Regions from separate parts of the Rheinheimera tilapiae genome, predicted to be linked through region 3. Evidence: predicted binding sites of a transcription regulator. Region 3 holds the regulator's gene; each other region holds the start of a gene.
The links. Region 3 encodes sigma-54, which starts transcription at its own class of promoters, with help from an activator protein. Its sites were predicted from a motif close to TGGCANGNTNCNTGCTT; they were not measured.
Positions count from the first base shown of each region.

Region 1: a site for sigma-54 is predicted at 3,812-3,828, ahead of ACFFJP_RS03955 (pilin). Genes of this name have one in related genera too.
Region 2: a site for sigma-54 is predicted at 1,604-1,620, ahead of fliE (flagellar hook-basal body complex protein FliE). Genes of this name have one in related genera too.
Region 4: a site for sigma-54 is predicted at 4,017-4,033, ahead of ACFFJP_RS14440 (PEP-CTERM sorting domain-containing protein). Genes of this name have one in related genera too.

Region 1 covers NZ_JBHLXP010000001.1:956,383-962,416, reverse strand. Annotated here, with positions in the region: gene pdhR (pyruvate dehydrogenase complex transcriptional repressor PdhR) at 1-202, opposite strand, end outside; gene ampE (regulatory signaling modulator protein AmpE) at 553-1,479, opposite strand; gene ampD (1,6-anhydro-N-acetylmuramyl-L-alanine amidase AmpD) at 1,476-2,105, opposite strand; gene ACFFJP_RS03965 (retropepsin-like aspartic protease family protein) at 2,160-2,705, shown strand; gene nadC (carboxylating nicotinate-nucleotide diphosphorylase) at 2,772-3,611, shown strand; gene ACFFJP_RS03955 (pilin) at 4,030-4,440, shown strand; gene pilB (type IV-A pilus assembly ATPase PilB) at 4,623-6,034, shown strand, end outside.
Region 2 covers NZ_JBHLXP010000005.1:337,184-343,217, reverse strand. Annotated here, with positions in the region: gene ACFFJP_RS17880 (sensor histidine kinase) at 1-56, shown strand, start outside; gene ACFFJP_RS17875 (sigma-54-dependent transcriptional regulator) at 43-1,392, shown strand; gene fliE (flagellar hook-basal body complex protein FliE) at 1,659-1,994, shown strand; gene fliF (flagellar basal-body MS-ring/collar protein FliF) at 2,009-3,715, shown strand; gene fliG (flagellar motor switch protein FliG) at 3,708-4,745, shown strand; gene fliH (flagellar assembly protein FliH) at 4,785-5,597, shown strand; gene fliI (flagellar protein export ATPase FliI) at 5,616-6,034, shown strand, end outside.
Region 3 covers NZ_JBHLXP010000003.1:573,006-579,039, reverse strand. Annotated here, with positions in the region: gene ACFFJP_RS13495 (K+/H+ antiporter subunit F) at 1-71, shown strand, start outside; gene ACFFJP_RS13490 (Na+/H+ antiporter subunit G) at 80-415, shown strand; gene ACFFJP_RS13485 (HPr family phosphocarrier protein) at 466-741, opposite strand; gene rapZ (RNase adapter RapZ) at 731-1,588, opposite strand; gene ptsN (PTS IIA-like nitrogen regulatory protein PtsN) at 1,585-2,040, opposite strand; gene hpf (ribosome hibernation promoting factor) at 2,067-2,354, opposite strand; gene ACFFJP_RS13465 (RNA polymerase factor sigma-54) at 2,384-3,862, opposite strand; gene lptB (LPS export ABC transporter ATP-binding protein) at 3,912-4,637, opposite strand; gene lptA (lipopolysaccharide transport periplasmic protein LptA) at 4,639-5,127, opposite strand; gene lptC (LPS export ABC transporter periplasmic protein LptC) at 5,114-5,671, opposite strand; gene kdsC (3-deoxy-manno-octulosonate-8-phosphatase KdsC) at 5,668-6,034, opposite strand, start outside.
Region 4 covers NZ_JBHLXP010000003.1:806,997-813,030, reverse strand. Annotated here, with positions in the region: gene ACFFJP_RS14460 (hypothetical protein) at 1-21, opposite strand, end outside; gene ACFFJP_RS14455 (hypothetical protein) at 87-227, opposite strand; gene ACFFJP_RS14450 (hypothetical protein) at 288-443, opposite strand; gene ACFFJP_RS14445 (DEAD/DEAH box helicase) at 720-3,887, shown strand; gene ACFFJP_RS14440 (PEP-CTERM sorting domain-containing protein) at 4,076-4,663, shown strand; gene ACFFJP_RS14435 (DUF3718 domain-containing protein) at 4,860-5,204, opposite strand; gene ACFFJP_RS14430 (M6 family metalloprotease domain-containing protein) at 5,438-6,034, opposite strand, start outside.

The DNA.
Region 1 (6,034 bases), on a different contig from region 3:
TGCGGCTGACCAGCCCTTTGGCTTCGAGCTTTTGTAGTGCTTCGCGCACCGATGGCCGGGACACTTCAAATTGTTCAGCCAGTTCGCGTTCGGTTGGTAATTTTTGACCAGGCGCGAAGCTGCCTTCGAGCAACATTTGCTCCAGCTGTCCAACGATTTGATCCGACAATTTAGCCGGTTTAATTTTGAGTGCGTTTTTCATGGCTTCAACAGCGTAGCAAAGCCGCGCTGTTTGTCATTCCTGTCCAGAGCTGATGTTATTGTCGGCGCTTTGAATGTCACGCCGTGTAAATTGGTAAGACCATTTTACGTTAATGCGCATCAAATTAGCAGAAAAGGCTAAGGCTGTAAATCAGTCAACGCCAAGCCGGTGGAATTTCAGCCACAAAACTTAGAGTTAAAACTCTAGAAAATGAGCCGATAGGTTTAAAAACCCAATTGGTCAGACCATTAATGAAGTACGAAGCTATCGTCTACCCTAGCCGCTGGCCACAACGCGATCTGCACCATAAAAAAACGCCACATCGTGGCGTTTTTTTACCAAGGGCTGAGTTAACTCAGCCAGCCGCTGAGCGTCAGAACAGCCACCAGGGCCAGGAAAAACAGCACGTTGCGTTTTGCTAAAGCCACGGCACTGACGGCAGCTTCCCGCGAATTCAATAGTTCTTCTGGGACTGGCTCCGCCGCCTGACTCAGTTCAGTCAGTAATTGTGGCGCACTCATCTGCATAGCACCGGCGTGTTGCAGTAGCACAGCGCTGGTGCGGCTGAAATCACCAACCAACGCCAGGCCTAAACCAAACAAACGCACCGGCAGCCAGTCAGCCCAGTGCAGCAGATCATCGGCGAACAGACGCCAGCCAGCGGAGACCGGTGCAGAGTCAGCGGCTACAGCCGGCGTTTCGACTTCAGGCGCAGCGGCATCGGCTACCGCTGCAGTGTCTTCAGCAGGCAAATCACTGCTGTGCTGATAAGTCATAGGTTCAGCGAGTTGTCGCAGACAGGCATAAGCCACGGCGCCAAAGGCTCCCAACAGTGCATACCAGAACAATACCGCGGCATAATAACGAAAATTCAGCCAAATCAGCTGTGGGCCATAAGTCAGCTCCGGCGCGCCTTGTGCCTGACGCATTTGGTGCATGCACAGAAAGGCCGCCTGCTCATCATCACGCTGACAAGCATTCAAAAACTGCTTGTACTGCTGCCGGTAATGCCAGCTGCCAATACACAGCAATAGCACCACAGTGTTGAGTACCAGCTGAAATAACCAAAACTGCACACTATATATAAGCAGTGCAATCACCACCGCCGGCAGCAACCAGCCAACGAAAAGAAAATAGGGCTGCTGACGGATACTGCCAACGCTGCCCGAACTACAAAAACGCAGGTAAGGCTGCAGGTAAGTCACCAACTGCCAGCCGCGTCCGCGCACGGCGAGACGCTCCACAATTAATGCGATCAGCATGCTTAACAACGTCATAAGAATTCTCCTGCGCTCGGATCAGAATGGGTAGAGTTCGCCGGCGCCATGCCAAGCAATTGAAAATAATGCGGCCAGTTAAAAGCCGGGCCCGGATCGGTTTTGCGACCCGACGCGATATCACAGTGGCCGACAATCCGCTGTGGATTGATTGCCGGAAACTGGCGCAATAACTGTCGGCTAAGACTGGCCAGCGCCGAATATTGCGCCTCGGTATAAGGCACGTCATCCGTGCCTTCCAGCTCAATCCCAATCGAAAAGTCATTACATTTATCGCGACCATCAAACAAGCTAAGGCCGGCATGCCAGGCGCGTTTGTTAAACGGAACATACTGCCAGATGCGGCCATCCCGATAAATCACACAATGCGCGGATACACGCACGCCTTGCAGCCGGGCAAAATATGGATGTGCGGTACAATCCAGACGCCCACCAAAAAAGTCATCAATATAAGGGGTAGAAAAAGTCGCCGGTGGCAAACTGATATTGTGGATCACCAGCAGACTAATGTCGGCCGGATCGGGTCTGTCGTCATAATGGCTGCAAGGCCGACTGACCAGTTCTACCGGTTGCGGTTGCTGCAATGCCGCATTGAATGCGGGATCCCGTGGAGCCGTACTTGGCAAAGCCTTTCCTCAATGGTTATGCTGTCGCTTTATTCTCTGCGTCATGGCAATTGAATGCAAGCTTCAGATCCGTCTCCATCGCAACAACCACCTGACAGTACCGCCCGCTTTGGCCGTAGCTTTGCCTGGATCGCATGGCTGTTGGTCCTGGCGCTGGTGTATCTGTTTTTTGCTGATGTGCTGGAGCAACAACGTAACCCGAACCAACAATTGCAGCAAGAACTCGGTGCCACTGGCGAACGGGTGGTCGTGCTCGATGCCAACCGGCAGGGGCATTATGTCGGAACTTTGTTACTGAATAACCAGCCTGTTGAATTTCTGCTGGATACCGGCGCCACTGCAGTGGCGGTATCTGAACAAGTTGCCACGCGCACTGGCATGGTCAAAGGGACGCCTTATCAAAGTGCAACTGCCAATGGCGTGGTGACTGTGCATCGCAGCCGTATTGCTGAGCTTCGACTCGGTGACATTGTGCTCAGAGATCTGGATGCCAGTATTGTTCCCAATCTGGCAGGCGCAGAGATTTTGCTAGGAATGAGCGCATTAAACCATTTAGAATTTACTAAACAGCAGCAACAGCTGCGCCTGATCCAACGATAAACTGGACTCAACGATAAGAACGTTATGCAAAGCACTGTGACCGAATTAAGCCATCAGGAACGCCTGATGCAAGAAATACGTCGGGGCGTCAGTCACGCCCTGGCTGAAGATTTAGGTTATTTACCGATCCAGCAAGGCGACATTACCGCCTCGTTAATCCCGCCAGAACAACAAGCCACTGCAACTGTCGTCACACGGGAAGACTGCGTGGTGTGTGGCACTGCTTGGGTTGATGAAGTGTTCGCTCAGTTGTCCGACCTAGCGGTGATCCAATGGTTTGTGCAGGATGGCGACAAAGTGACAGCAAATACTGTGCTTTGCGAAATCAGCGGGCCAGCGCGCATTTTACTGACCGGCGAACGTACAGCGCTGAATTTCCTGCAAACCTTAAGCGGCACAGCGACAACCACCGCGCGTTATGTTGCGTTATTAAACGGCAGCAAAACCCGCTTACTGGACACCCGTAAAACTTTACCCGGCATGCGACTGGCACAGAAATACGCGGTAAGTTGTGGCGGCGGCAAAAACCATCGCATCGGTCTATACGATGCCTTCCTGATTAAAGAGAACCACATCGCAGCTGCCGGCTCTATCGCCAACGCGGTGCAAACTGCCCGGCAAAACTTTCCCGGCAAAACGGTCGAAGTCGAAGTTGAAGACTTAACCGAACTGGAACAGGCATTGGCGGCCGGTGCGGATATCATCATGCTGGATAACTTCCATACTGCCGACATTATGCAGGCGGTGGTGCTGAATCAGGGCAAAGCCAAACTCGAAGTCTCCGGCAATGTGACGGCTGAATCACTAAAAGCGCTGGCCAGTACTAATGTCGACTATATTTCCAGCGGTGCTTTGACCAAAAATGTGCAGGCGATTGACCTGTCAATGCGCCTACGGGTGCGTTGAGAGGCCGGTGTCGGCTCTGCGGCAAACCTTTTGCCGCCAACCCGAAGTCAATAGCCAGCGAATGCTGGCTTTTTTTTAGCCGCTTGAACCAAAAAAGCAGCAGCTGTCAAGTGCCCAGCGCTGAGAATGCCTTAGCACAGAATTATCTCACTTTATTAACAAAAACTTATTTTCTTTATATTTCAATGGGTAATTTTGATTGGCCTAAATATTGCATTTTATTCAAAACTTAAACCAACCTGACAAAAACACTGATACCCAAATCAGGTAAACACTTGAAATAGTATTTAATTTCATAACGTTACACTGAGAAAAAATAAATAATTACAAAATCGAATTTTTTTCTTGCGTAACATTTAAATTTGTCCAGAATAGAAAACAGCCCCCCGGGTTAATTACTCACAAACGGAGATGTACTATGAAACGTAATCAAGGTTTCACCTTAATCGAATTAATGATCGTTGTTGCAATCATCGGTATTCTGGCAGCGGTTGCTCTGCCTGCGTACCAGACCTACACCGCCAAATCTAAGTTCTCAGAAATTGTAAATTCCACCGCTGCGCTGAAGACTGCTGTCGAACTGTGTGCTTTGGATAAAGCCGGTGTAACTGGGTGTACAGATGGCGCCACAGGCCCTGGTTATCAGATCTCTGCTCTGACTGCGTATGGCAATGTACAAACCGTAGCTACAACAAACGGGGTGATTACAGCTACAGCGAAGACAACGAACGGTCTGAATGGCGAAACTTATATTCTCACCCCAACATTTGCTTCCGGCCAGACTACATGGGCAGTTAGCGGTACTTGCCAAGGTAAAGGTTACTGTTAATAGTTAAACCCAAAAAAAGCCGCTTTATGCGGCTTTTTTTATTGCTGTTTACATAGTCTCTACAGAACACGCAAAAATATGAACCCTATCTGGCCAATCGCCATAATTAAACTTGAATCAGTTACTTTTGTTGGCATAATCAGAGATATACTGATTTTTTGCTGTTTTGCAGGACCGTTTTTATGGCACTAAACCCACAATCCATTCTGCTGCGTCGACTGAGCCAGGCAGGTTTAGTGGATACTGGGTTGGCCCAACGTTTAATCGTCGAAAAATCCCATCAATATCAGAACGTTGCTGAACTTCTTATCGCTGAGAAACTCATTACTGCCAAATCGCTGGCAGAAAATGTCGCGGCCTTTACCATGCATAGCCTGATCGATCTGGATTTTTATGATCTGGAATTTGTGCCAGAACAGGAACGCAACGAAAAGCTGATCCGAAAACATCAGGTACTGCCGCTCGGTAAACGCGGCCGGACTTTGTTTCTCGGTGTAGTTGACCCGACGGATATGCAACCGGTGGAAGATTTCGAATTCAGCACCGGTCTGCACGCCGAACTGATTGTGGTTGAATACGACAAACTGCTCAAACTGGTTGACCGGGTGTTTGACAGCAAAAATGCTGACAGCTTCGCCGGTTCGGATTGGGATCTATCGGCGCTGGGGGTTGGTGATAGTGACGACCTCGATGAAAAACCCGGCAGTGAAGCAGAAGATCAGCCAATCATCACTTTTATCAACAAAATGCTGCACGACGCCGTCCGCAAAGGTGCGTCGGATTTGCACTTTGAACCATACGAAAAAAGTTACCGCATCCGCTTTCGCATTGACGGCATCTTACATGAAGTCGCGTCGCCGCCGGTGGCGCTGGCTGGCCGACTGTCCGCACGGCTCAAAGTAATGTCGCGACTTGATATCGCAGAAAAACGTGTACCGCAGGATGGTCGGATCAAACTCAAACTGTCGCAGAAAAAATCCATCGACTTTCGCGTCAGCAGTTTACCCACATTGTGGGGCGAAAAAATTGTTATGCGGATCCTCGATTCCGACAGTGCGATGCTCGGTATCGATATTCTCGGTTATGAAGAATCACAAAAACAATTGTATCTGAGCGCGCTGGAACAACCGCAGGGCATGATTCTGGTCACAGGCCCCACCGGTAGCGGCAAAACGGTATCGCTGTATACCGGTCTGAATATTCTGAATACCGAAGAGACCAATATCTCCACCGCTGAAGACCCGGTCGAGATTAACCTCGCTGGCATCAATCAGGTGCAGATGAACAACAAAGCCGGCCTGACCTTCCCTATCGCGCTCAAAGCATTTTTACGGCAAGACCCGGACGTGATCATGGTCGGTGAGATCCGTGACCTCGAAACTGCGGAAATCGCCATTAAAGCGGCCCAAACCGGTCACTTAGTGTTAAGCACCCTGCACACGAATTCCGCCCCGGAAACGCTGACCCGTTTGTTAAATATGGGTGTACCGGCATACAACGTCGCCAGTTCGGTGTCTTTAATCATCGCGCAGCGGCTGGCGCGGCGGTTATGCAATCACTGTAAAGCGCCAGAGCTGTTGCCGGAAGCCGAATT
Region 2 (6,034 bases), on a different contig from region 3:
GCACTGTGTTTCGCAGTGCGTTACCAATCGAGGAGCCTTGCAATGCAGAAGCCTAAAATTCTGGTTGTAGAAGATGACGCCGGTTTGCAGGAAGCTCTGGCCGATACGCTAACGCTGGCCCAATATGATGTGGTGCTGGCAGCGAATGCCGAACAGGCATTACAGCAATTAAAACAGCATAAAATCCGCTTGGTTGTCAGTGATGTACAGATGGGGGCTATCTCCGGTCTGGAATTGCTCAAATCGGTCAAACTGAATTATCCACAGCTGCCGGTATTGATGATGACAGCCTACGCCACAGTGAACGACGCGGTGACCGCGATCCGCTTAGGTGCGGTGGATTATCTGGCTAAGCCTTTTTCGCCGGAAGTACTGATCAATATGGTTGGCCGCTATGTCAGTCCGGAAGAAGTATTACCGTTTGAGCCGATTGTTGCTGCACCTTGCAGCCAGCAGCTGGTCAAACTGGCGGCAAAAGTCGCCCGGGCCGACGCCAATGTGATGGTGCTTGGTCCCAGTGGTTCAGGCAAAGAAGTGCTGGCACGGTACATCCATCTGCAGTCGGCGCGTCACGACGGGCCATTTGTGGCGATTAACTGCGCGGCAATTCCAGAAAATATGCTGGAATCGACGTTGTTTGGTTACGAAAAAGGCGCGTTCACCGGCGCCATTTCAGCTTGTCCGGGTAAATTCGAGCAGGCACAACAGGGCACCATTTTGCTTGATGAGATCAGCGAAATGGACCTGAACCTGCAAGCAAAATTATTGCGGGTGCTGCAGGAGCGCGAAGTTGAAAGGCTGGGTAGCCGTAAAACTATTAAGCTGGATGTTCGGGTGATTGCCACCAGCAACCGCGACCTGCGTCAGGCTGTGGCACAAGGTCAATTTCGCGAAGACCTGTTCTACCGGCTCAATGTGTTTCCACTGACCTGGCCGGCCCTGTGGGAGCGTCCAGAGGATATTCTGCCGTTGACAGCCCATCTGATGGAGCGGCATTGCCAACAGCAGGGGATTGCGACGCCAGAGTTATCAGCCGGTGCCAAACGCAAGTTGTTAACGCATGAATGGCCGGGTAATGTGCGTGAACTGGATAACGTGATCCAACGGGCGTTGATTGTGCACAACGACAATCTGATCAGCGACGAAGATATTATGCTGGAAAACAGCCCGCTGAGTCTGAACCGGCCAGAGCCTGTTGCAGTCAGTATCGATCCTGAACTCAGCGTGTTTAAATCCGGCGTCTATGAGCAGGAGCACCGGATCATTCTGGAAACCATGCGGGCCTGTGCCAATCGCCGCAAAGAAGTGGCGGAAAAACTGGGCATCAGTGCCAGAACCCTGCGTTACAAACTGGCCAGGATGCGAGAGTCAGGTATTGCATTGCCTTTCTGACGGGCTTTATTGACCAGGATCGCTGATGAATCAGCCGGCCACTGCACTGCTGTGGCCGGCTGTTGCTTACCCGCTTCACCAACTGAACAGCCGCTTCGCAAGCATCCCTCAGACCTGCCATCGCGCCCGCATATCACGAAATCTTATTCGGTGTCGTTTTTTTGACTCTTTCGATTTCCATCTAAGTTGATGAATATAAACAATAATATCTTGGCACAACTTGTGCTTAATCAGCCTATATCAATAGCTTCACAGGCGAGATCATCATGGATATTAAAGGCGCAGGGCTTTACCAGGAAATGCAGGCTTTTGCCCGGCAGGCCCGCAGTCTGTCCGGTGACGTGCAAACTGGGCCGGCTCAGGTTGAAAATACCAGCCAGAGTGACTTCTCTCAGCTATTCAAACAGGCTCTGAACACTGTGAATGGTCTGCAGAAGAACAGCAGTGAATTGGCGACAGCTGTTGAACTGGGCGATCCAAAAGTGTCATTGGCTCAGGCGATGATTGCCGGACAAAAAGCCTCCATTGCGTTTGAAGCTACGGTACAGGTCCGCAACAAACTAGTGGAAGCCTATAAAGAAGTCATGGCGATGCCGGTGTGATGGGAGCAATCTAAATGGCTGAATCAACAGAATTAACCTTAAGCAGTAGTGACTTTAACCAGCCGGTTGACTCGGGCACCCCTGTCGAACAGAAATCTGGTTTTATTGGTTCTATGGGCGGTATGGACATAGTCCGGCAGATCGCCTTGATCATTGCATTAACGATCTGTATCGCGATTGCGATCCTGATCATTATGTGGGCACGCGAACCGGATATGCGTCCGCTGGGCACTTTTGAAACCAGCGAACTCATCACCCACCTCGATCATCTTGATGCGCAAAAAATCGAATACAAACTGGAAGGCAACACCATTCTGGTTCGCGGCGATAAATACCAGGATGTCAAACTGGGACTCAACCGGGCCGGACTGGAAAAAGACGCCAACAGCGGCGACGAAATTCTGATGCAGGACAGTGGTTTTGGTGTTAGTCAACGTCTGGAAATGGAGCGGCTCAAACACAGCCGTGAACAACAGCTGGCCCGCACCATTGAAGAGTTTCAGAGCATTGCCCGTGCGCGGGTGTTATTGGCTATTCCAAAAGAAAACATTTTTGCCCGGGTGGAAAAGCAACCATCGGCCACGGTGATGATCACCGCTAAAGGTGGCAAGGCGATTAAGGACAGCGAAGTCGACGCCATTGTTGATCTGGTCGCTTCGGCGGTACAGGGGTTGGAGCCGTCCAAAGTTACAGTGACAGACCAAAATGGCCGCTTGTTAAACAGTGGATCACAGGATGCTGCATCCGCGCGTTCACGCCGGGAATACGAAATTGAGCTAAAACGTGAAGATGAATATCGTCAGAAAATTGACTCCATCCTGATCCCTGTGCTCGGCATGGACAATTATACGGCGCAGGTCGATCTGCAAATGGATTTCACTGCCACTGAACAGACGCAGAAACGTTACAACCCAGATTTACCTGCCGTACGCAGTGAAATGACTTCAGAAGAAAACAGTGTGGGCGGCGGCGCGATGGGGATCCCCGGGGCGTTATCGAATCAACCGCCACTGGATTCGAATATTCCGGAAAAAGCCAACGACGGCGAAGCACCGGTCGTGCCTGGTCGTAACAGCAAAGAAGTCACGCGCAATTATGAACTGGACACGACCATCAGCCACAGCACGCAACAAAGTGGTGTGATCCGCCGCATCAGCGTGTCCGTTGCGGTCGATTATAAAATGGGTGCAGCCGCGGCCGATGCACCAGCCAAACCAGAGCCACGCAGTCAGGCCGAAATGCAGAATATTCGGCGGTTATTGCAGGGCGGTGTTGGCTTTGATGTGCAACGTGGCGACACCATCGAAGTTGTGTCGGTACCTTTTACCCGCGAAGAGATAGTCGCCGCGGCTGAATTGCCAATATACGAGCAAGAATGGTTTATGCGTCTGGCAAGACTGGTTGCCGCGGTACTCGTGATTATCGTGCTGATCATCTTTATCGTCCGGCCAATGCTGAAGAAACTGATCTACCCTGAAGATACTTCTGAAAGCTATGACGAAATGTCGCTGTCACGCGGTGTTGATCTGGGCGATGATACCATCGACCTGTTAAGTAAAGAATTCGATGCGAAATCTGTTGGTTTCGCTGCAGATGGCACCTTAATGCTGCCAGATCTGCATGGTGACGAAGATCTGTTAAAAGCGGTGCGGGCGCTGGTTGCCAATGAGCCTGAACTTTCCTCTCTGGTCGTGAAAAACTGGTTGGCTGAAGATGAGTAATGTAGAAACAACGCAAAAACCGGCTTTTGATGTTGGTAAGCTCGATGGCGTAGAAAAAGCCGCCATCCTGCTGCTGAGCTTGTCGGAAGAAGATGCGGCGCAGATCCTGAAACATCTGGAACCAAAGCAGGTTCAGAAAGTCGGTATGGCGATGGCGTCGATTGAGGATCTGAACCAGGCCAAAATTTCGGCGGTGCACCGGCTGTTTATCGAACAGATCCAGAACTTCAGCACCATCGGCTTCCAGAGCGAGGATTTCATCCGCCGCGCCTTAACAGCGGCTCTGGGTGAAGAAAAAGCCTCGAATCTGATTGATCAAATCATTCTGGGCGGTGGCGCCAAAGGTCTGGATTCACTGAAATGGATGGATTCGAAGCAGGTGGCCAACATCATCCGTAACGAACACCCGCAGATCCAGACGATTGTATTGTCCTACCTTGAACCGGAACAATCGGCTGAGATCCTGTCGCAGTTCCCGGAAAAAGTGCGCCTCGACTTAACAATGCGGATTGCCAACCTGGAAGAAGTTCAGCCAGCGGCATTGCAGGAATTAAACGAGATTATGGAGAAACAGTTTGCCGGTCAGGCCGGTGCTCAGGCGGCGAAGATGGGCGGTCTCAAAGCAGCGGCCGACATCATGAACTACCTGGATACCAACGTCGAAGGTCAGCTGATGGATTCTATCCGCGAACACGACGAAGAAATGGCACAACAAATTCAGGATCTGATGTTTGTGTTCGAGAACTTACTCGAAGTCGACGACCGCGCGATTCAGGCCATCCTGCGCGAAGTGCAGCAGGATGTATTGATGAAGGCGCTCAAAGGGGCCGACGACAATCTGAAAGAGAAGATCCTGAAAAATATGTCAAAACGGGCGGCAGAAATGCTGGCCGACGACCTCGAAGCAATGGGGCCGGTGCGGGTCAGCGAAGTCGAAACAGCGCAGAAAGAAATTCTGTCCACTGCACGGCGTCTGGCCGATGCTGGCGAGATTATGCTGGGCGGCGGCGGCGGCGAAGACTTCCTGTAATTGATGCCCGACCAAGCGGTGCGGCTTTTGGAGTAGCAAATGAGCCTGAACGATTTTATTAAGCACCGGCCTTTTGAGCCGGATGCGGAAGTGCTGGAGCTGCTACGCAATTGGCCTGCGCCGGATTTTCAGGCTGGACCTCAGAAAAAAACCAGTAAAACAAATGCGTTATATAAAACGCCACCTCAGCCAGGAACCCGGTTGCTGGCCCGGTCAGTGGAAGAGGAAGAAATCAAACCGCTGACTGCCGATGATATTGAACAAATCCGTCAGGCTGCATTTGACGAAGGCCTCGGGCAGGGCAAGGAAGAAGGCTTCAGTCAGGGGTACGCCGAAGGGCGGGAGCAAGGTTATCAGGATGGTTTGCAACAAGGGCAGGCTGAGGGACGCAAAATCGGCTTGGCTGAGGGAGAAGGCCTGATCCGCGAGCAGCTGGCACAGTTGCAGCTGCTCATAGAACAACTGCAGCAACCTTTGCTGCAAATCGATCAACGTGTTGAACACACATTGTTGAATTTGACCATTGCCATGGCTCAGGCGGTGGTTGCTGTAGAAATCAAAACCAACCCGCAAGTGATTTTACAAACACTGCGTCAGGCGATTGACGCTTTACCACTCAAAGCAAACCAAATTCAGATCCGGCTTCATCCGCAGGATCTGGCTGTGATCCAGCAGCATTACAGCGCTGAAGATTTAGTCGAGCGGCAATGGCAACTTAGAGCCGAACCTGCATTGGAGCCTGGCGATATTCGCATCGACGCCGGCGATTCTTCAGTTGAACGCAGTTTAAAACAACGCCTGCAACTCAGCTTGGAACACTTCCTGCAATCTGCTGATTATTCGGATTTGTAAAGCGGCAGTGTCAAAAGCATGACAGTTGAAACAAGGCGCAGCGCATTAGCTGACCGCCTGCAGCAACAGCAACAGTTTATTCGGCCGAATCGTCCAGTGGTTGCCGGGCGTCTGGTGCGGGTTGTTGGGCTGACTCTGGAAGCCACCGGCTTATCTGCGGCGATAGGTCAAACCTGCAGTGTGGATACTTTTGACGGTGAATTGTTGGCCGAAGTAGTGGGCTTTGCTCAGGATCGCATTTTCCTGATGCCAAAAGACGATATCACCGGTGTCATTCCAGGGGCTCGGGTTACGCCGTTGAATGATTACCTTGGCGTCCCACTGACGATGGCCTTGCTGGGCCGTGTGATTGATGGCGCTGGCAATCCGCTAGATGGCAAAGGCCCGGTTCGTTCGACTGAATTTGCCAAACAGAAGAAAAATCCGATTAACCCGTT
Region 3 (6,034 bases):
TTGCGATGCTGGGCTTTGTCAGTACAGTTGCTGTCTGCAAGTTTATGCTACGCGGCGATATTATCGAATAGGGGGCTAGATGAGCATACTGGAGTGGGTGATTGGTGGCTTGTTGCTATTGGGCGCATTATTTGTGTTGCTGGGGTCGGTGGCGCTGCTGAAGTTACCGGATTTTTATACCCGGCTACATGGCCCGACTAAAGCCACTACTTTAGGGCTTGGCAGCCTTGTGCTTGCGTCATTGCTGTATTTTAATCTGCATGAGCAAACGCTGAGTCTGCAACAACTGTTAATTGCATTGTTTTTGTTTATTTCGGCACCAGTGACCGCGCACATGCTGATTAAAGTGGCGTTGCACCATCGACTAAAAGCCTGTGACAACACGCAGGGACAGGATCAAATACCAAAAGACTGAGAAACCGCAGGACTGGAACCGCGAGGCTAAAGCGCGGCTGGCTGCGAGTTTTAGTTTTCGTCGAAACCTGCGCGGATCAGTGTAGTCACTGCGACCAGTGCATCTTCAGCCTGCTCACCGCTGGTCACCACATCAACATTTTTGCCCTTGCTGCTGGCCAGCATTAACAACGCCAGCACACTGCTGGCATCGGCGCTGCGGCCGTCTTGTTGCAGTTCAATTTTGGCATCAAATTGCATACATAGCTGCGCCAGCTTGGTGGCGGCACGGGCATGCAAACCCAGTTGATTGACGATGGTGACAGTATCTTTAAAGCTATTTGCCATGGTGACGGACTAACTCCCGGTGGCGGATTTGCACGTCTTCGCGTAAAGCCCGGAAGCTTTCTGCCAAAGACTCAACAATATAAACCGAACGATGTTGTCCGCCGGTACAACCGATGGCGATCGTCAGGTAACTGCGGTTATTGCGTTCGAGGTGTGGCAACCAGGTGCTGATAAAGCTGTTAATTTGCCAGGTATATTTCGCGACCACCGGCTGCGCTTCCAGATAATCTTTCACTGGTTGGTCAAGACCAGTCAGGATCTTCAATTCAGGTTCCCAATGTGGATTGGGTAGGAAGCGGGCGTCAAAGACAAAGTCTGCGTCTTTCGGAATGCCGTATTTAAAGCCAAAAGATTCAAATAACATCACCAAGCGACCGGTTTTCTGCCCGAGGATCCGCTCGCGTAACTGCTCGGTCAGCTGATGTACGTTTAGTTCTGTGGTGTCGATATACAGATCGGCGCGACTGGATATTGGGTCCAGTAACTGTTGCTCGCGCTGAATGGCTTCGTCCAGTGACATCGCCTGATGCGACAGCGGGTGTAGCCGGCGGGTCTCACTAAAACGTTTGATGAGGCTGGTATGGTCGGCATCGAGGTACAGGATGGTCAGTTCAACTTTACGCGGTAGATACGACAGGATCTCGGTGAGTTCCTCCGGTTCCTGCGGTAAGTTGCGCACATCGATACTGACGGCGACACGTTCATATTGTCCCATCACCGCATTGGCGAGGGTGGGCAACAAATTGACCGGAATATTGTCAACGCAGTAGTAGCCTAAATCTTCCATCACCCGTAACGCGACGGATTTACCTGAACCTGACCTGCCGCTAACCACCAGTAATTTCATTTGGCGCTGCCTGTGTCAGCATGGCTGAGCAGCAACTGATACAGTGCCTGATCCGTGCCAGCATGACGGATTTTTCGCGTCAGATCCTTTTGACTGAGCAGTCGGGCGATGCCGGCTAACGTCGTCAAATGCGTCTGGCACTGATTTTCCGGAATGAGGATGGCGCAGAATATATCCACGGCCTGATTGTCAATTGCATCGAATTGAATGGCATCCTGACTGACAACAAACACCAGCACAGGGGTTGTCACGCCTTTCAGTTTGCCATGAGGAATGGCGATGCCGCCGCCAATACCGGTTGAGCCCAGCTTTTCCCGCGCCATCAGCGCTTCGAATACTGTGGACTCGGACAATTCCGGCATATGCTGGTGTGCAAGCTCCGCGACGTATTCAAGGATGCGTTTTTTACTATTAAAAAGGACCGCACTTTTTGTGCAGTCCTCCGATAACATTGAGCTTAGGTTCATAAATCCAGAGTTCAGTGACGAGAAATCTTCTCTTTGTGTTTGATGACCTGACGATCCAGTTTATCGATCAACAGGTCAATCGCGGCGTACATGTTATCATCTTCACACTGCGCAAACACCTCTCCGCCGTTTAAATGCAGTTTGGCTTCGGCGATTTGTTTTAACTTTTCGACATTGAGCACAACATGCACATTGTTGATATGTTCAAAATGCTTTTCAAGCTTGGCAAATTTGCTGTCTACATATTCTCTCAGTGCTGCAGTAATTTCTACATGACGACCAGTTAGATTAATTTGCATAGACATTTCCTTCTTAGGTGAGCACTTACTTAGAGCAAGCTCTTACGTTGATTAGACGGCGGAATATAAAGAGATTCCCGATACTTGGCGATGGTGCGCCGCGCGACGTTTATCCCCTGTTCCGACAGGATCTCGGCCATTCTGCTATCACTGAGCGGTTTGGCCGGATTTTCCGCCGCCACCAATTTCTTAATAAAGGCCCGGATTGCGGTTGACGAACATTCGCCACCGCTCTCTGTACTGACATGACTGGAAAAGAAGAACTTAAGTTCAAAAATTCCGCGCGGGGTATGCATATATTTCTGGGTAGTGACCCGGGAAATCGTTGATTCGTGCATGCCGACCATCTCTGCCACATCATTCAGCACCATCGGCTTCATGGCTTCTTCGCCATGTTCAAAAAACGCCTGTTGTTGCTGAACAATACAGTTGGCCACTTTTAATAACGTTTCGTTGCGACTCTCCAGACTCTTCAGGAACCATTTGGCTTCCTGCAGATGCGAGCGGATAAACTGGCTGTCTGATGAATTGCGTACTTGTCGCGACATCGCCGCGTATTGTTCGTTAATTCTGATTTTCGGGAAGGCGTCGGGATTCAGTTCGACCATCCAGCGGCCTTTGACCTTCTTCACCGACACGTCCGGCACCGTATACTGCTGTTCCTGCCGGATCACATCCGCGCCAGGGCGGGGATTCAGGCTGTGGATGAGTCGCATCACTTCACGCAGATCATCCTCTTTCAGTTTAGACACGCGCATCAGAGAACGGAAATCACGATTCGCTAAATATTCGCTGTGATGCTTAATTATTTCGCAGGTTTCTTTCAGGAAAGGCGTATGCGGGTCAAATTGGCGCAACTGAATCAGTAGACATTCCTGGATTGTGCGGGCACCCACACCAACCGGGTCAAAAAGCTGGATCCGTTTCAGCACGGCTTCCACTTCGTCCGCTTCGATATCATCAAGGCCCAGCGATTCGAGCACGTCTTCACAGCTGATGGTCAGCAGGCCGTTTTCGTCGATGGCTTCGATAATAATTTCGGCAATGGCGCGGTCTGTTTCACTAAACGGTGTCAGCTGCATTTGCCAGCGCAGATAATCTTGTAGGGTTTCGGTGGTCTCGCCCTGGAACACAGTATCTTCGTCTGGTGAACCTGTGCCAGAGACCGGGGCTGCACTGACCAGGTCGTCCCAGTTACTGTCGAGTGGCAAATCTTCTTTGATGTTCTGTTCGGTCATTGACTCGCTGCTATCCGGCACTTCCGGTTCAGCATATTCATCAGCGCTGTTGTGTTCAGGCGCAGGGTCAGTATTTTGCAATTCATTGCCGCTGGGGGCTTCGGAAAAACTAAATTCATCTTCGGCTTCGAGCAGCGGGTTGGCGTCCAGTGCTTCCTGGATTTCCTGTTGCAATTCAATGGTCGACAGCTGAAGCAGCTTGATAGCTTGCTGCAGCTGAGGCGTCATTGTTAATTGCTGTCCAAGCCGAAGTTGTAAAGATGGCTTCATGTACTTCTTGTCACTCCTGACGACCAGCTGGGGACTGGTTTTTTGCTAACTATAGCCTGAATTGATCACCGAGGTATACATCTCTGACTTGCTGGTTGGCTAATACCTCAGCCGGTGTACCAGAGGCGATCAGCTCCCCATGACTGACGATATAGGCGATCTCACAAACATCAAGGGTCTCGCGGACATTATGGTCGGTAATTAATACGCCGATGCCACGATTACGCAGGTGCTGAATGATTTTTTTGATGTCGAGCACTGAGATTGGATCCACACCGGCAAAAGGTTCATCCAGCAGAATAAAGGCTGGATTGGCAGCCAAAGCGCGGGCGATTTCTACCCGACGCCGTTCACCACCGGACAGACTCATGCCCAGACTGTTACGGATATGGGTGATATTAAACTCATCCAGCAGTTCGTCAGCAGTTTGTTCACGCTGGTCTTCGCTCAGATCTTTACGGATCTGTAAAATAGCCATCAGGTTATCAAACACCGTTAACTTGCGGAAAATCGAGCTTTCCTGCGGTAAATAACCGATCCCCTGACGGGCGCGGGCGTGGATCGGGTCAAAAGTGATGTCATTACCGCCCAAAGTGATTTGACCTTTGTCAGACGGCACCAGGCCAACAATCATATAAAATGTGGTGGTCTTGCCGGCGCCATTTGGACCTAATAATCCAACAATCTGGCCGGCACCGACTTCCAGACTGACGTCTTTGACTACCTGGCGGCCTTTGTAACTCTTCGCCAGGTGCGCAGCAACAAGCTTTTTCACCCTATTTTCCTTCAGAGGTAAAGATAGTTGTGACCCGCTCTTTGCCTTTTTCACCTTCGGCACTGAGTTGTTGTTTCAGCAGGTCATATTCAATTTTGGCGCTACGTACCAGGCTGCCACTTTGGGTAATTTCCGCTTTACCGGTCAGTGTCAGCACCCGGGTTGCCATCGCATAACGAATTTCCTCGGCACTGGCCTGGATCGGTTTGTCACCATCCAGCACCTGTGAGTACACCGCAGGTTGCCCGACAGCGATGAAGACTTCTTTACCTTCACCGGCGGAGCGATCGACTGTCAGCTTTTCAGCTTTAATCAATAAGGTGCCTTGCTTGACGATGACATTGCCAGAGTAGACCAGCATTTGCTGTTTCAGGCTGGCTTCGTTGCGGTCGGCGTTGACTTCAATAGGTTCGCTGAAATCGGTTGTTTTTGTCGCGGCTGTCATACTGATTAACAGCAGGCACAAACAACCCAGCTTATTGATTTTCATGTTGATATACCGTCCCCTGATGCTTGAACAGGCGCAATTTTTGCGCGGCTAAATCGGCTTGCAAACCCTGACCATGGATTTGAAAACTCTGGCCCAGTACCAGTACCGGATGGTCGGTTTGCAGCATTTGCGTATCGAGCAGCATTTCCAGCTGTTCTGTCTGAATTTGTTTGAACATTTCGTCAGAATGCAGGTTATCCACCTGAACATTTTGCTCCAGGATCACTTTGTTATCCTGATAAAACACACCCTGAGCACTGCTAATTTGCCAGCGTGGTTGTCGATCTTCATACAGCGTGTAAGCCGGTTGTTCAAACTGGATCTGACCCAGCTGCTCAAAATGCGCCATCTGCGCAGCTTTGACCTGGCCGGACAAATTACCGTCTTTGTCAAAACTGCGCCGGGTCAGCTGGTAGGCGACAAAATCCGGTACCAATTCACGTTCTACCGGTTTTTGCTTTGGCTCATCAGCCGCTTCAATCCAGCTGTATAACACTGTGGCGCCGGTCAGTACCAGAAATAACCAGAGCAATTGCCTGATCATGTGCTGCTTCCTGAGAAATTCCCAAACTTGTGCTGAGAGAGTAATAACAGGTCACAAAGTTCACGTACAGCGCCAAATCCACCAGGCAGGCTAGTTGTCATGGCCGCCTGATGGCGTAACAACGGATGAGCATCGGCAACGGCGACAGACAGACCCACATGTTGCATCACGGCCCAATCGGATAAGTCATCGCCTATATAAGCGATTTGCTGGTCTTCCAGCTTCAGCTGCTGCTTTAGTTGTTGATATGCCGGCATTTTATCTTCCTGCCCCTGAAAAATATGCTGCACTGTCAAAGCCTGCATGCGTTTTTCAACAATCAATGAACGCCGGCCAGTAATAATAGCGACTTCAATGCCGGCT
Region 4 (6,034 bases), 230 kb from region 3:
CAGTGGGTATAAAGTTGACATCAACATGGTCCTATGCGGGCGCAGAAAAACTGCCACAACATTGTGGCAGTCATTGTCAGTGCGGCTTAAGGCACTTTGCACTCATAGCAGCAGCGGTAGGTGTCACTATCACCTGCCGATGGTGCGTCGCCAAACAAGGCTGACAGTTCCAGACGTTCTTCGAGTTCGGTCAGTACTAAAGGCTGTAATTCAACTTGTTGTTGCATATCAATTTTCCTCTTTGGGATGTTCATTGTTTATCAAAGGGTTAATCAGGCAGGCTGATCTCAGTTAGTGGTCGGTGCAGGCTCTGGTGCATCGTTGCACTTGCCGCAGCAACGGAAAGTGTCTTGTGGTGTGGCTACGCCACCGTCAAAAAATGCCGACATTTCCAGACGAGTTTCTAATTCAGTCAGCGTGAGCTGCAGATGTTCTGCTTGCATGTTTTTTTCCTTTTAAACAGTTGATTTGAAAGTTCAGCTGCGTTTAACCGCATTGAACTGCGCTGATGTTAACGTTATGTCACGCTGATGTTGTTTGATAATAAATTGATTTAATCCGGATAAATATTTGATATGTAACTGATATCTAGACGATTATTTTCTTTCAGGAACAAAAGATCCGCTGGAAGATGCAAGATCTGGTTGAATGCTTTGGCCTGAGCCAACATTGCGGTAGACTAGCGGTTTGCCTTTTTTCCGTGAAGGAATAACCCTGCTGTGTTTCCGATAAGTCCTGTGCAATTACAACTCTGGTTTGATCCTGCAACCTTTCAGCGTGCGCGTGCCTACTGGCAGGCGGGTAAAGTGATCAAACTGGAGTACAACGAAGATTTATCTTCGGTCAGTGCACAGGTCTGGGGCGAAGCGCTGGCGCCTTACCGGCAATATCTGTCGTTAAAACAACAGGACGGAGACTGGTCTCTGACGGATTCCTGTAGTTGCCCGGTCGGCGGTCGTTGTAAACATGTGCTGGCGGTGTTGCTGAAATTAAAACAGTCGTGGGAGCATCAGCAGGTTGATCTGCAGCAGTTGCCGCTGCGTCAGCTGACGCAATGGTTTGCTGATGCCGAGCGTCAGACCGGCCAGTCAGCGGACAGCAACAAGCTGCGCGAAGTGGTGCTGTATATCCTGAGCTACGGCCAGAGTGGTCTGCAGTTGTACCCGCGCCGGGTAAAAAGCAGTAAAAAAGGTGGTTACAGTAAAGGCACCGCCATCAGTGCACAGGATTTCTCCGGTTATTTACAGCCGTATTGGATTGAAGAAGCGGACTTTCGGCTGCTGAATTTATTCCGCGCGCAGAATTTAAAAGATCAGGCGCTACTGGAAGACGACTGGGGTTATGCGTTGCTGCAGCAGATCATGGCGACCGGCCGCTGTTATTTTGGCGAAGCACGGCATCCGCTGCGCTGGAGTGAACCACGCCCGCTGCAATTGCACTGGCTAGCGGGTAAGGATGGCTACACCCTGGTGTGGGATTTAGGCGACGACGCTGATTTGGAAGTGATATATACCCAGCCGCCTTGTTATCTCGACACCAGCAATTACCAGCTGGGGTTACTGGATACTGAACTGAGTGGCCGTGAGCTAAAGCTGTTATCGCGGATGCCGCCGGTACCGGCCAATGCCGCGGCGGATAGTCTGGTGCGGCTGCAGCAGTTGTTTGCCAATGTCAGCCTGCCCATCCCACGTGGAGTCGGCTTAAGCCGGCTCGAAGCAGATGCAGTGCCGGTGTTAAAGCTGGGCCAGACCGATGCCGGTCAGGACAGAGCGCTGCTCAGTTTTGATTATGGTGGCCATCGGCTGCCGCTGGATTTAACCGCGCATCAGACTGAAATTCAGCACAATAATGAACGCCTCTTTATTAAACGTCAGCGTCATATCGAAGTGCAGGCACTGGAGCAACTGACTGAACTCGGGCTGGTACAGCTGGATCCGGCCAAAGACAAAGCCAGTTTTGGCACCGGCGAAGGCCCGGACAATCCATTGTTATGGCAGCAACTGCTGCAAGCCTTGCCGGAATTGCGTGACGCTGGCTGGCGCGTCGAGCAGGACAGCAATTTTAATCAGGCGATTTTGAGCGACCGGCCTTATCTGAAGGTGCAGGACAAAGCCAAAGGCGGTTTTGGCGTTGCTATTGAAGTGGAAGTGGATGGCGTGCAAGTGCCGCTGTTGCCCTTGATCACGCAGTGGTTACGGCAATATGGTCTGCCGACTGCGCAGCAGGAAATCTGGCTGAAGTTACCGCAAGGCCAGCTGGCGTTGCCGGTGAGTTTAATCCAGCCGCTTATTGATACCATTGTCGAGCTGCTGAACCTGCAAAAAGATCCGCTGGAATTGGAATTACCCGACTACAAAGCGGCAATTTTACCGCCCCCGGGCGCGGCCGAAGTGAAATACCTCAATGCCAGCCGGGTGGCGAACTTAAGTTCACAGTTGCAGCAATTTGATGGCATCGCTGAAGTACCGGTGCCGACGCGCCTGCAAGCGACTTTGCGGCCTTATCAGCAACAAGGCCTGAACTGGCTCAGTTTTCTGCGTACCTATGGCCTTGGCGGTATTTTGGCCGACGACATGGGACTCGGCAAAACCCTGCAGACGTTAAGTTTTATCCAAAGTGAACGGGAAGCCGGCCGGCTGAACGAGCCGGTGCTGATTGTCTGTCCGACCAGTTTACTTGGCAACTGGCAGCAGGAAGCGGCACGGTTCACGCCGGAACTGCGGGTGCTGCAAATCTATGGCAGCAAGCGTCAGCATTTGTTTGAACAGCTTGGTGATTATGATTTGCTGGTCACCACCTATCCGCTGATCGTGCGTGATATCAAGGTCTACCAGCATCTGCGTTTTAGCCTGGTGGTGCTGGATGAAGCACAGCATATTAAAAACTCCGGTAGTCAGGCCGCGCAGGCAGTGCGGTTACTCAAAGCCGGATTCCGCCTCGCCCTTAGCGGCACGCCGCTGGAAAATCATCTGGGTGAGCTGAAATCCTTGTTTGATTTTGTGTTGCCGGGCCTTTTAGGTACTGAAACCTATTTCCAGCAAGTGTTCCGTAAACCTATTGAAAAACAAGGCGATATGGAACGTTCCAACGCCTTGAAACAACGCATTGCGCCTTTTATGCTGCGCCGCACCAAAAATCAGGTCGCGACCGAGCTACCGGAAAAAACCGAGATTATCCAGTTGCTGGAACTGGAGCATGACCAGCGCAATTTGTACGAAAGTATCCGGCTGGTGATGGAAACCAAAGTACGGGAGTTGTTCCTGAAAAAAGGCGTGGCGGCCAGTCAAATCGAATTCCTCGATGCATTGCTGAAGTTACGCCAGGCCTGTTGCGATGCGCGTCTGGTGCCGATTGAACAGGCGCAGTCGGTTAAACATAACGCCAAACTGGAATGGCTCAGGGACAACGTCCCCGAGATGATTGAAGAAGGCCGTAAAATTCTGTTGTTCAGTCAGTTCGCCAGTATGCTGGGCTTAATCGAGCAGGAACTGCAGTATCTCGGCATCCCGTACAGCAAACTGACCGGCCAGACCAAAAACCGCCAACAACAAATCGACGATTTCCAACACGGCGACAATCCGATTTTCCTGATCAGCCTCAAAGCCGGCGGCACCGGATTGAATTTAACCGCGGCAGATACTGTAATTCACTATGACCCATGGTGGAATCCGGCAGCGGAAAATCAGGCGACCGACCGTGCGCACCGCATCGGCCAGGACAAGGCGGTGTTTGTTTATAAGCTGATCGCCCGCCACACCGTCGAAGAAAAAGTGCAGCAGATGCAGCAATACAAACGTGGCCTTGCTGATCAGCTGTTCGCCGGCACTCAAGGTCAGCCATGGCAAGGCAGCGCGATGGATTTACTGGCGCTGTTCGGCGATGGTTGAGATTGTCGGAGGCTTCAAGAATCGGACTTTATTTTGCACAATGTGTCAGTTATTTTTACTATTTGTGTAAAATTATTTGTTTCATCATATTATTTATTTGTAAATCAATGAATTACAATTTTGCCTTTATGGCACGTCAATTGCTATGACACATCAAAGCATCCGTTTGTCTAATTAAAGGAAATGATATGAAAATCAAGCTGATTGTAAGTCTGCTGGCCGCTGTAGCCCTTAATGCTCAAGCGACAGTAGTTGATTTCGAAGATCTTTCGAGCCTTGCTCCGGTTGGTAATGGGTATGCCGGTTTTAACTGGACTAGTGGTGGTCAAGGGATTTATGCAATTCATAAAAATTATCACCCAGGCTCCGGTTATGATTTGGGTACGGTGTCTGGCTCAATGACTGTATTAAATTGGTATGCCAAAAGCGGTAATGTTATTAGCTTAGCTGGCCCAGGTACTTTTAAGTTCAACGGTGCTTATTGGACATCTGCGTGGGAGAATCAATCAATTTGGTTTTCAGGTTATAAAAACGGCAATCTGTTATATAGCAGCCAAAAATTTGCGCTGGATACAAAAAATCCACTGTGGATCGGTTTAAACTGGAACGATATTGATCAATTGCACATTTTCAATAAAGAAACGAATCAAAGCCACTGGGCTATGGACGATTTCACTTTTAATGAAGAAACAAAAGCCGTTTCTGCCCCTGGCGCTCTGGCGCTGATGGGTTTAGGTTTTGCGGGTCTTATGTTGCGCCGTAGTCGCCAGAATTAAACACGAACGCGCTGCAACGCGTTTTGTACTGCTAAAGCCGGATCCTTGTCCGGCTTTTTCTTTGGTGTGTTACCCGTGCAACACGCCCTAGCGGTTGTTGCAAACTGAGTCCCTGACAATTAAGACCGATCATCGTGATTAAAAGGGAAACCCGCAGGGCAAATACCTTGCGGGTGATTTAGCTGGCCAACCGCTTTCAAAGCGGTGCATCCACATCTTTAATTGTTACATTGCCATTGATCCGGTTCTCGACCGGCGTTAACAGTTTCACCACTTTATGTGCCTGTTCAGTGCGGGCGAAGTCGACCAGCGGCTGACTGTTGCACACCACTTTTTTCACCGCGTTGTCTTTGCTGATGCGATAGGCTTTTAAGGTTTTTACCAGACCAAAGGCGTCGTCCTGGGCGGCTTCCACGCAGACACTCAACACGGCTTGGTCGATATAAGACAGATCGCCTTTGCTGGCGGTGGCGGGCATTGTAAGACTGGTGGCAACTGTGATGGTTAATGCGGCACTGCGTAATAAAGTCATGGTGTTCATTGCGTATCCCTCGGGGTTATTGGCTTGCTCAGGTGCTGGCCGCGTCGTCAGTACAAGCGCGGTGATGGCGGTATTGTCGGGTGGATCGGACGGGTTGTCTGAGCAAAAGGGACGGCAGGCTGTGCGCAGGTGATGAAGTGACCAGCGCCTGTTTTACCGGGATAAAAGGCAGCTGTTTGGCGCAAAAATGGCCACGATCGCAACGGCTAGATATAGCGATCGTGGCGTCGTGGTTATTTCTCCAGTTTTAGGGTGTAACTGCCGCTGCCACTGACGGCTTTGATCAGCACACGGTAATAGGCGCTGTTGGCGGCATAACTTAATGATTCTTTTGCCGTGCCTGAAGTGGACTGCGCCACGTTAACCCAACTGGAGCCATTCCAGCGCTGCAGGTATAAATCAAAATTCGCGGTCGCCGGCCCGGTTAACGTCAGCCGGAGGGTGCCACCACCGTACTGAAAATAACTGTTGTTTGGCACTATCGCCTGGGCACCGCTGGCCAAATTGCCGCTGTAGGTTTCTCCGCTGGCCGCTGCGACCAATTGAAAGCTGATGGTCGGTGCCGGTGTGCTGATTTGTGCCAGGGCAAACCCTGAATCGGAGCCATTCCACCACAGGCTGTTGGTGCCTTTGCTGGTCAGCGCATTGGGAAAATTGCGGTTAAATTCAGCAGTGCTATTACCGTCGTATAAGTCGGTGGCATCACTGCGATTGCGTTTATTTTCCGGGTCGCGTTTGCCGTCAGCGTGCTCCATCTGGATGTAAGGCTTCCATTCATTAGAGTTGTCACCGCTCGGATCGACGTGCCAGACCACCAGGCCCTGGTCTGG